Regions from separate parts of the Streptomyces sp. V1I1 genome, predicted to be linked through region 1. Evidence: riboswitches for the same ligand, from Rfam matches in the RefSeq annotation. Region 1 holds a riboswitch; the other holds the start of a gene.
The links. Region 1 has a riboswitch for S-adenosylmethionine ahead of thrC (threonine synthase). Riboswitches for the same ligand answer to the same signal wherever they lie in the genome.
Positions count from the first base shown of each region.

Region 2: it holds a riboswitch for S-adenosylmethionine, as region 1 does, so the genes downstream of both, QFZ67_RS28915 (aminotransferase class V-fold PLP-dependent enzyme) here and thrC (threonine synthase) in region 1, are expected to answer to the same signal.

Region 1 covers NZ_JAUSZH010000001.1:4,504,811-4,508,859, forward strand. Annotated here, with positions in the region: gene QFZ67_RS21310 (trehalose-6-phosphate synthase) at 1-1,068, opposite strand, end outside; gene QFZ67_RS21315 (glucosyl-3-phosphoglycerate synthase) at 1,198-2,136, opposite strand; SAM riboswitch class I at 2,280-2,407, shown strand; gene thrC (threonine synthase) at 2,425-3,708, shown strand; gene QFZ67_RS21325 (MoaD/ThiS family protein) at 3,742-4,020, shown strand.
Region 2 covers NZ_JAUSZH010000001.1:6,171,277-6,175,325, reverse strand. Annotated here, with positions in the region: gene QFZ67_RS28925 (rhomboid family intramembrane serine protease) at 1-534, shown strand, start outside; gene QFZ67_RS28920 (Lrp/AsnC family transcriptional regulator) at 531-812, shown strand; gene QFZ67_RS28915 (aminotransferase class V-fold PLP-dependent enzyme) at 928-2,367, opposite strand; SAM riboswitch class IV at 2,592-2,709, opposite strand; gene trpD (anthranilate phosphoribosyltransferase) at 2,807-3,871, opposite strand; gene QFZ67_RS28905 (cytochrome bc complex cytochrome b subunit) at 3,997-4,049, opposite strand, start outside.

The DNA of each region.
Region 1 (4,049 bases):
GAGCGAGCGCGCGAAGTCGTCCTTCACATGGAGCTCGACCGGGATCCAAGTCTTCGTCCCGTACGCCGAGTTGATCTCGTCCGCCAGGCGCTGGACCTCCGCCGTGTACTCGCGGTAGACCGCCAGGTCCTGCCGGGAGGGGTAGGCGAAGGCGACATGGACCACGCGCTCGCGCCACTCGGGGCGGGTTTCCAGCAGCTGCCGGTACGCCAGCAGCCCGCGCACGATGTTCTTGGACAGCTCGGTGCGGTCGACGCGCACGATGGTCTTGCGCCCAGGGCCGACCTGCTCACGCAGCGTGGCCAGCCGTTCGTCCACGTCCGGCCGGTGCGCCCGCTCCCGCAGGAAGTCCGCGTCCGCACCGAGCCCGTGCACCCCGATCTCCGTGCTGCCGGTGCCGCCCAACAGCTCCGTACAGCAGGAGACGAAGGCATCGGCCCACCGCCGGGTCAGAAAACAGGCGCGGTCCGCGCCGAGCAGGCCGCGCAGCAACTGCTCCGCGATGTCGTCGGGCAGCATCCGGAAGTAGTCGACGGGCGCCCACGGCGTATGCGTGAAGTGCCCGATCCGCAGATCGGGACGGAGCTCGCGGAGCATGCCGGGCACCAGCGCCAGGTGGTAGTCCTGCACCAGGACGGCCGCCCCCTCGGCGGCCTGTGCCGCGAGCGCGTCCGCGAAGGCCCGGTTGTAGGTCTCGTACGACGCCCACTGCCGGCGGAACTCCTTATCGAAGACCGGCTCCAGCGGCGTCTGGTACAGCATGTGGTGGACGAACCACAGCACGGAGTTGGCGATGCCGTTGTACGCGTCGGAGTGGACGGCCTCGTCGATGTCGAGCATCAGCACCCCGGGCTCGCCGACCCCGCGCCGTACCGCCTCGCGGTCGCCGTCGCCGAGCGCGGCGCACACCCATAGCGCCGCCGCCTCGGAGCCGATGGCCGACAGGCCGGAGACCAGCCCGCCCCCGCCGCGGCGCGCGTCGAGCGAACCGTCCTCGCTCAGCGTGTATGTGACCGGGCCGCGGTTCGACGCGACGAGGACCTGGGCAGCAGCGTGCTCGGAGACCATGTCGCGAAACCTAGCCCGTCCCACAAACGCTCAAACGTGTGTACGTCATTGGTCGTGCCGTCCTCGTGTGTCGTACGTCTCTCATGCCCATAACTGGGAAATGTAGACAAAACGACCAGCGATCCATGCTTATGCCGCGCGACGCGCCGCGTACTCACCGATCTCGCGCATCGGCGGCCGCTCCTCCGTGTCCACCGCGTACGTCCGCGGCTCGAAGCCGCCCTCGCCCCGCTCGAACTGCGTGAGCGCAGGACGCACCAAGTGGCCGCGGGAGAGCCGGAGTTGAGCCGTACGGTAGATTGCCGCGGCCATCCGGCCCAGCGCCTGCCCGTCCTGGTGACGGTGCTTGCGCGAGCCGACGTCCACCTGCGCCAGCGCGTCCAGGCCCACCGTGTGCAGCGCGTCGACGAGCAGGCCGAGCTCCACGCCGTAACCGACAGGGAAGGGCAGCCGCTCCAGCAGCGAGCGCCGCGCCGCGTACTCCCCGCCCAGCGGCTGGACGAACCCGGCCAGCTGCGGCCAGTGCAGATTCAGCAGCGGACGCGCCACCAGTTCGGTCACCCGGCCGCCCTGACCTGCGCGGTCGCCGAGCGGCCGGTCATACATCGCCTTGACGAAGTGCACATCGGGGTCGGTCAGCAGTGGGCCCACGATCCCGGAGACGAAGTCCGCGGAGAACTCCCGCAGATCCGCGTCGACGAAGCACACGATGTCGCCGCTGGTCGCCAGCAGCGAGCGCCACAGCACCTCGCCCTTGCCGGGGACCGCGGGTATTCGGGGCAGGATCGCGTCCCGGTGCACCACGCGAGCTCCGGCCGCCGCGGCCACCTCGGTCGTACGGTCGCTCGAGCCCGAGTCGACGACGACCAGCTCGTCGACGAGCGGCACGGCCTCCATCAGCTCGCGGCGGATCACGGTGACGATCTCGCCGACCGTCGCCTCCTCGTTCAGGGCGGGGAGCACCACGCTGACCGTCGTCGAGCGTTTGGCGGTAAGCAGCAGGTCAAGTGGGCGGTCGGCCGCGGCCCAGGACCGCCGGACCAGCCAGCGCTCCACCTCATCGAGCACGTGCGCGTCTCCCTAGACTTCCGGTCGGATGATCCATCTCGAGGTTCGGACGACTATCTCAACCATCCGGGCCTTCGGTTACAGTCTTGAACAACGCGGATGACCGTCGCATGTCGGGGGTCGTCACGCTGACAATCGAATACCGCTCATCCAGAGGGGCAGAGGGAACGGCCCGTTGAAGCCCCGGCAACCCTCCCGCCGACCGCGAGGTCACGGTGGGGAAGGTGCCAATTCCGTCTCGTGGCGAAATGCGCCACGGGGAAGATGAGGAGAAAGGGCCTCGCCTCCATGGCTGTGCAGACTGTCGAAAGCACCACTCCCGTGAACCTCGGTCCCGCCGCGGCGCTCTCGTGCCGCGAGTGCGGAGAGCGTTTCGGGCTCGGCCCGATCTTCGCCTGCGCCTCCTGTTTCGGGCCGCTCGAGGTCGCGTACGACCTCCCCGGCGAAGACCCCGAGGCGCTGAAGAAGCGGATCGAAGCGGGTCCGGACAACATCTGGCGGTACGCCCCGCTGCTGCCCGTCCCCGCCGACGTGGCCGACAAGCCGAACATCAACCCCGGCTTCACCAAGCTCGTCAAGGCCGACAACCTCGCCCGTGAGCTGGGCGTCACCGGCGGCCTGTACATCAAGGACGACTCCGGCAACCCGACGCACTCCTTCAAGGACCGTGTCGTCGCCATCGCCGTCGAGGCCGCGCGTGCCTTCGGCTTCACCACCCTGTCCTGCTCGTCCACCGGCAACCTGGCGGGCGCGGTCGGCGCCGCCGCCGCGCGGGCCGGCTTCCGTTCCTGCGTGTTCATCCCGCACGACCTGGAGCAGGGCAAGGTCGTCATGGCCGCGGTGTACGGCGGCGAGCTGGTCGGCATCGAGGGCAACTACGACGACGTAAACCGCTTCTGCTCCGAGCTCATCGGCGACCCGCTGGGCGAGGGCTGGGGCTTCGTCAACGTCAACCTCCGCCCGTACTACGGCGAGGGCTCCAAGACGCTGGCGTACGAGATCTGCGAGCAGCTCGGCTGGCGGCTGCCCGACCAGATCGTGGTTCCGATCGCCTCGGGCTCGCAGCTCACGAAGATCGACAAGGGGCTGCAGGAGCTGATCAAGCTCGGTCTGGTCGAGGACAAGCCGTACAAGATCTTCGGCGCCCAGGCGGAGGGCTGCTCGCCGGTGTCGACGGCCTTCAAGGCCGGGCACGACGTCGTACGCCCGCAGAAGCCGAACACCATCGCCAAGTCGCTGGCGATCGGCAACCCGGCGGACGGCCCGTACGTGCTGGACATCGCGCGCCGCACCGGCGGGGCGGTCGAGGACGTCAACGACGATCAGATCGTCGACGCCATCAAGCTGCTCGCCCGTACGGAAGGCATCTTCGCGGAGACGGCGGGTGGCGTGACCGTGGGTGTCACGAAGAAGCTGATCGAACAGGGTGTGCTCGACCCGGCGCTCACCACCGTCGTCCTCAACACCGGTGACGGCCTCAAGACGCTGGACGCGGTGGCGCCGACGACCGGTCCGACCGCGACGATCCGCCCGAGCCTGGACGCGTTCCGCGACGCCGGCCTGGCAGGCTGACCGACCACCCGAGACTCAAGGAAGGCACGCAGCATGAGCGTCAACGTCCGCATCCCCACCATTCTCCGTACGTATACGGGCGGCCAGGCCGAGGTTTCGGCTCAGGGCGCGACCCTCTCCGAGGTGATCGCCGACCTGGAGAAGAACCACACCGGCATCGCCGCGCGTGTCCTGGACGACCAGGGCAAGCTGCGTCGCTTCGTCAACGTGTACGTGAACGACGACGACGTCCGTTTCGAGCAGGGTCTGGAGACCGCGACACCGGACGGTGCGGGCGTCTCGATCATTCCGGCTGTCGCCGGCGGCTGCTGACTTCGCAGAGTTACCGGTATTGCCCCCTC
Region 2 (4,049 bases), 1.7 Mb from region 1:
AACAGCTCGCCCGGCACCCTCCACCCGCTCCTCACCCCTCTCACCGCCCTCTTCGTCCACGGCAGCTGGCTGCATCTGCTCGGCAACATGCTCTTCCTCTACGTCTTCGGGGCGATGGCCGAGGAGCGCGTGGGGCAGCTGGAGTTCGCCCTCTTCTATGTGGGCTGCGGCTATCTCGCGCTGCTCGCCTACGCGGCGGCCAACGCCGACTCCGAGCAGACCCTGGTGGGAGGATCCGGGGCGATCTCGGGCGTGCTCGGCGCGTTCCTCTTCCTCTTCCCCAAGGCCCGGGTCACCAGTCTCTTTCCGTTCCTCTTCTTCCTGCCTTTGCGCTTCCCCGCGTGGATCGTGCTGATCTTCTGGTTCGTCCTGCAGTGGCTGGCGGCACAGCAGGCGGGCAGCGGCCCCGGCGTCGCGTATCTCGCGCATCTGGTGGGGTTCGGGGCCGGGTTTCTCTACGCCTGGGGACGATTCCGGCATGCGACTAGAGTGAAGGCCCAAGCAGCGGCCACCGAGGGAGAAAGCCAACCGTGATCACCGCGATCGTGCTCATCAAGACCAGCGTGGACCGCATCCCCGAGATCGCCGAGTCGATCGCCGCGCTGGACAGCGTCAGCGAGGTCTTCTCCGTCACCGGCACGTACGACTTGATCGCGATGGTGCGGGTGGCCAAGCACGACGACCTGGCGGACGTCATCCCGGGCCGCATCAGCAAGATCCAGGGCGTCGAGGGCACGGACACGCATGTGGCGTTCCGTACGTATTCGCAGCACGACCTGGAGGCGGCGTTCGCGATCGGCCTGGACTCGTAGCGCGTCGCGGCGCGAAGCTGCCGCCCGGGTTCGGGGGCGTTCCGCCTCCGCCGCATACGCAACAAGCCCGCGCCTTCCGGCGCGGGCTTGTTCGGGTCCGGGGCGGAGCCCGGCGTCACACGGCGGGGACGCAGCGGCCGTCCTCCGTGCGGTAGTTCCACTTGGCGCCCTCGCGCACCAGCTCCTTCACCGCCCGTACGAAACGCTCCACATGCTCGTCCGGCGTACCCGCCCCGAAGCTCACGCGGATCGCGTTGAGCGAGCGTTCGCCCGGCTCGGCCTCCGGAGCGCCGCACTCGCCCGGGTCCTGCGGGTCGCTGCCCAGCAGGGTCCGCACCAGCGGGTGCGCGCAGAACAGCCCGTCCCGTACGCCGATGCCGTACTCCGCAGAGAGCGCGGCCGCGAAGTGCGAGCTGTTCCAGCCCTCGACGACGAAGGAGATGACGCCCACCCGAGGAGCGTCGTCCCCGAACAGCGAGAGCACCTTCACCTCGGCCACCTCGGCCAGGCCCGCGCGGACCTTCGCGACGAGGTGCTGCTCCCGGGCGACCAGGTTGTCGAAGCCCGCCTCGGTGAGCGCCTTGCAGGCGGAGGCGATGGAGTAGACACCGATGACGTTCGGCGAACCGGCCTCGTGGCGGGCGGCCGTGGTGTGCCAGTCGACGTCCACGCCGCCGTCCGCGCGCCTCGCGACCTTGCGCGAGGCACCGCCGCCGGCGAGGTACGGCTCCGCGTCCCGAAGCCAGTCCGCACGGCCGGCCAGCACGCCCGAGCCGAACGGCGCGTACAGCTTGTGCCCGGAGAAGGCGACCCAGTCGACGTCCAGCTCCTGTACGGACACGGGGTGGTGGGGCGCGAGCTGAGCCGCGTCGAGCACGATCCGCGCGCCGTGGGCGTGCGCGGCGGCCGCGAGCTCCTTCACCGGCCACAGCTCACCGGTGACATTGGACGCACCGGTCACGCAGACCAATGCCGGGCCGTACGAGTCACGTTCGGCGAGCGCGCGCTCCAGCGTCTGCACCGCCTCCGCCGGCGTACGCGGCGCGTTCAGATACGTCACCCGGGCATCTCTCCCCCTACGCCCTGCGGCGTGGGGGGACCCCCACGGCAGCAGCGAGGCGTGGTGCTCGGTCTCGAAGACGAAGACCTCGCAGTCGGCGGGGATCACGGCCGCCAGCAGGTTCAGCGAGTCGGTCGTGGAGCGGGTGAAGACGACCTGGTCGTCCGGGCGGCAGTCGAGGAACTCCGCGACCGTGACCCGGCTGTTCTCGAAGAGGTCGGTGGACAGCTGCGAGAGGTACCCGGCGCCGCGGTGCACGCTGCCGTAGTACGGGGCGTAGGCAGCGACGTCGTCCCACACCCGCTGCAGGGCCGGGGCGCTCGCCGCGTAGTCGAGTGCGGCGTAGGTGACTTCGCCGCCGGTGACGAGCGGGACGGTGACGTCCCGGCCGAGGACGGGCAGTGGCGCGGCACAGGCAGGGTCGGACTCGGCGGGGGCGACAGCGGTGGCGGTGGCGGTGGCAGCGGAGGCAACGGCGTTCGGGCGTGCGGACATGGCGGTATCTCCCGGCAGGACGAGGCTGGGGGTCCCCCCGACGAAGTCAGGGGGAGGCTTCGGTAGGACCTGCGCGCCTCAACGGCCGCTCGGCGCACAGGGGTTGCCTCGAACACACGGCAACTGCCGCACGGAGGCGTACTGAAGAAGGGGCGTGTAGCCCTATCGCATTCGCTTGCTCACGAGACTGCTCCCTTGAGGACCAGGACCCCAGGGCTTGCAGGGGTCCGCGCTTGCCGCAGACCTCGCTGCCTACGGCCTGGTCTTCACCCGGGGCACCCCGCCACGGACGGAGGGTTGCCGGACAGCGAGCCGGGGCCGTAATCGCTGTCACTCATGACCTTGAAGAGCATCCTGCCATACGTCCCACAGCATGCAAGGCGAGGTCCAGTTCCTGAGACAGGAACCGAACCACGCCTTGCCTCACGCCACCGCAGCCTCAGGCGTTACTCGCGGCCACCCACCGCTCGAGCACTGCTCTGGCCGCACCCGAGTCGATCGACTCGGCGGCCCTTTCGATGCCCGCCGCCAGCTGCTCGTTCAGCGTGCCGTGCGTCGGCTCCAGCGCGACGAGAGCCGCCGCCGAGTTGAGCAGCACCGCGTCCCGTACGGGCCCGGTCTCGCCGCCGAGCAGCCGACGCGCGACATCCGCGTTGAACGATGCGTCGGCGCCGCGCAGGGCCTCGACCGGCACGAGGCTGATGCCGATGTCCCGCGGGTCGAAGGCCTCCTCGCGCACCGCCCCGTCCCGTACCACCCACACCCGGGAGGTCGCCGTCGTGGTCAGCTCGTCGAGGCCGTCGTCGCCGCGGAAGACCAGCGCCGAGGAACCGCGCTCGGCCAGTACACCGGCCAGAATCGGCGCCATCCGCGCGTCCGCGACACCGGTGGCCTGCGCCTTCACCTTCGCCGGGTTGGTGAGCGGGCCGAGGAAGTTGAAAGTGGTGCGGATGCCCAGCTCCTTACGGGCGGCCGCCACATGCCGCAGGGCCGGGTGGAACTTCACCGCGAAGCAGAAGGTGATGCCCGCCTCTTCCGCGACCTGGGCGACCCGCTGCGGGGTGAGCTCGAGATTGACGCCGAGCTTCTCCAGTACGTCGGACGCACCGCTCGCCGACGACGCGGCGCGGTTGCCGTGCTTGACGACCTTCGCACCCGTCCCCGCGACCACGATCGCGGACATCGTGGAGATGTTCACGGTCTTGGCACCGTCGCCGCCGGTCCCGACGATGTCGACGCTCGGCCCGGGCACCTCGATCAGGTTCGCGTGCGCGTACATGGTCCGTACGAGACCGGAGATCTCCTCGACGGTCTCGCCCTTGGCGCGCAGGGCCACCGCGAAGCCTGCGATCTGCGCGTTCGTCGCCTCGCCGCTGAGGATGCGGTCCATGGCCCACGCGGTGGCCTCCGCGCTCTGGTCGCGGTTGTCGAGGAGAGCGTTCAGCACCTGGGGCCAGGAGAGGTCCGCCACGCTGTCGCCGCCGACCGGGGTCACAACGTTCATGGTCCACTCCTGGGTCCACAGCCGAATAGGGATGGGTCCACCCTATCCAGCCCAGCAGACAGCGAAGAGCCCCGTCCGACGAATGGACGGGGCTCCAGCTGCGGCGACCTCGCGGTCGGGTGGGATCAGTGGTGGCCGTGGCCGCTCGTGATCTCCTTGTACTCCTCGACCGTGGGCT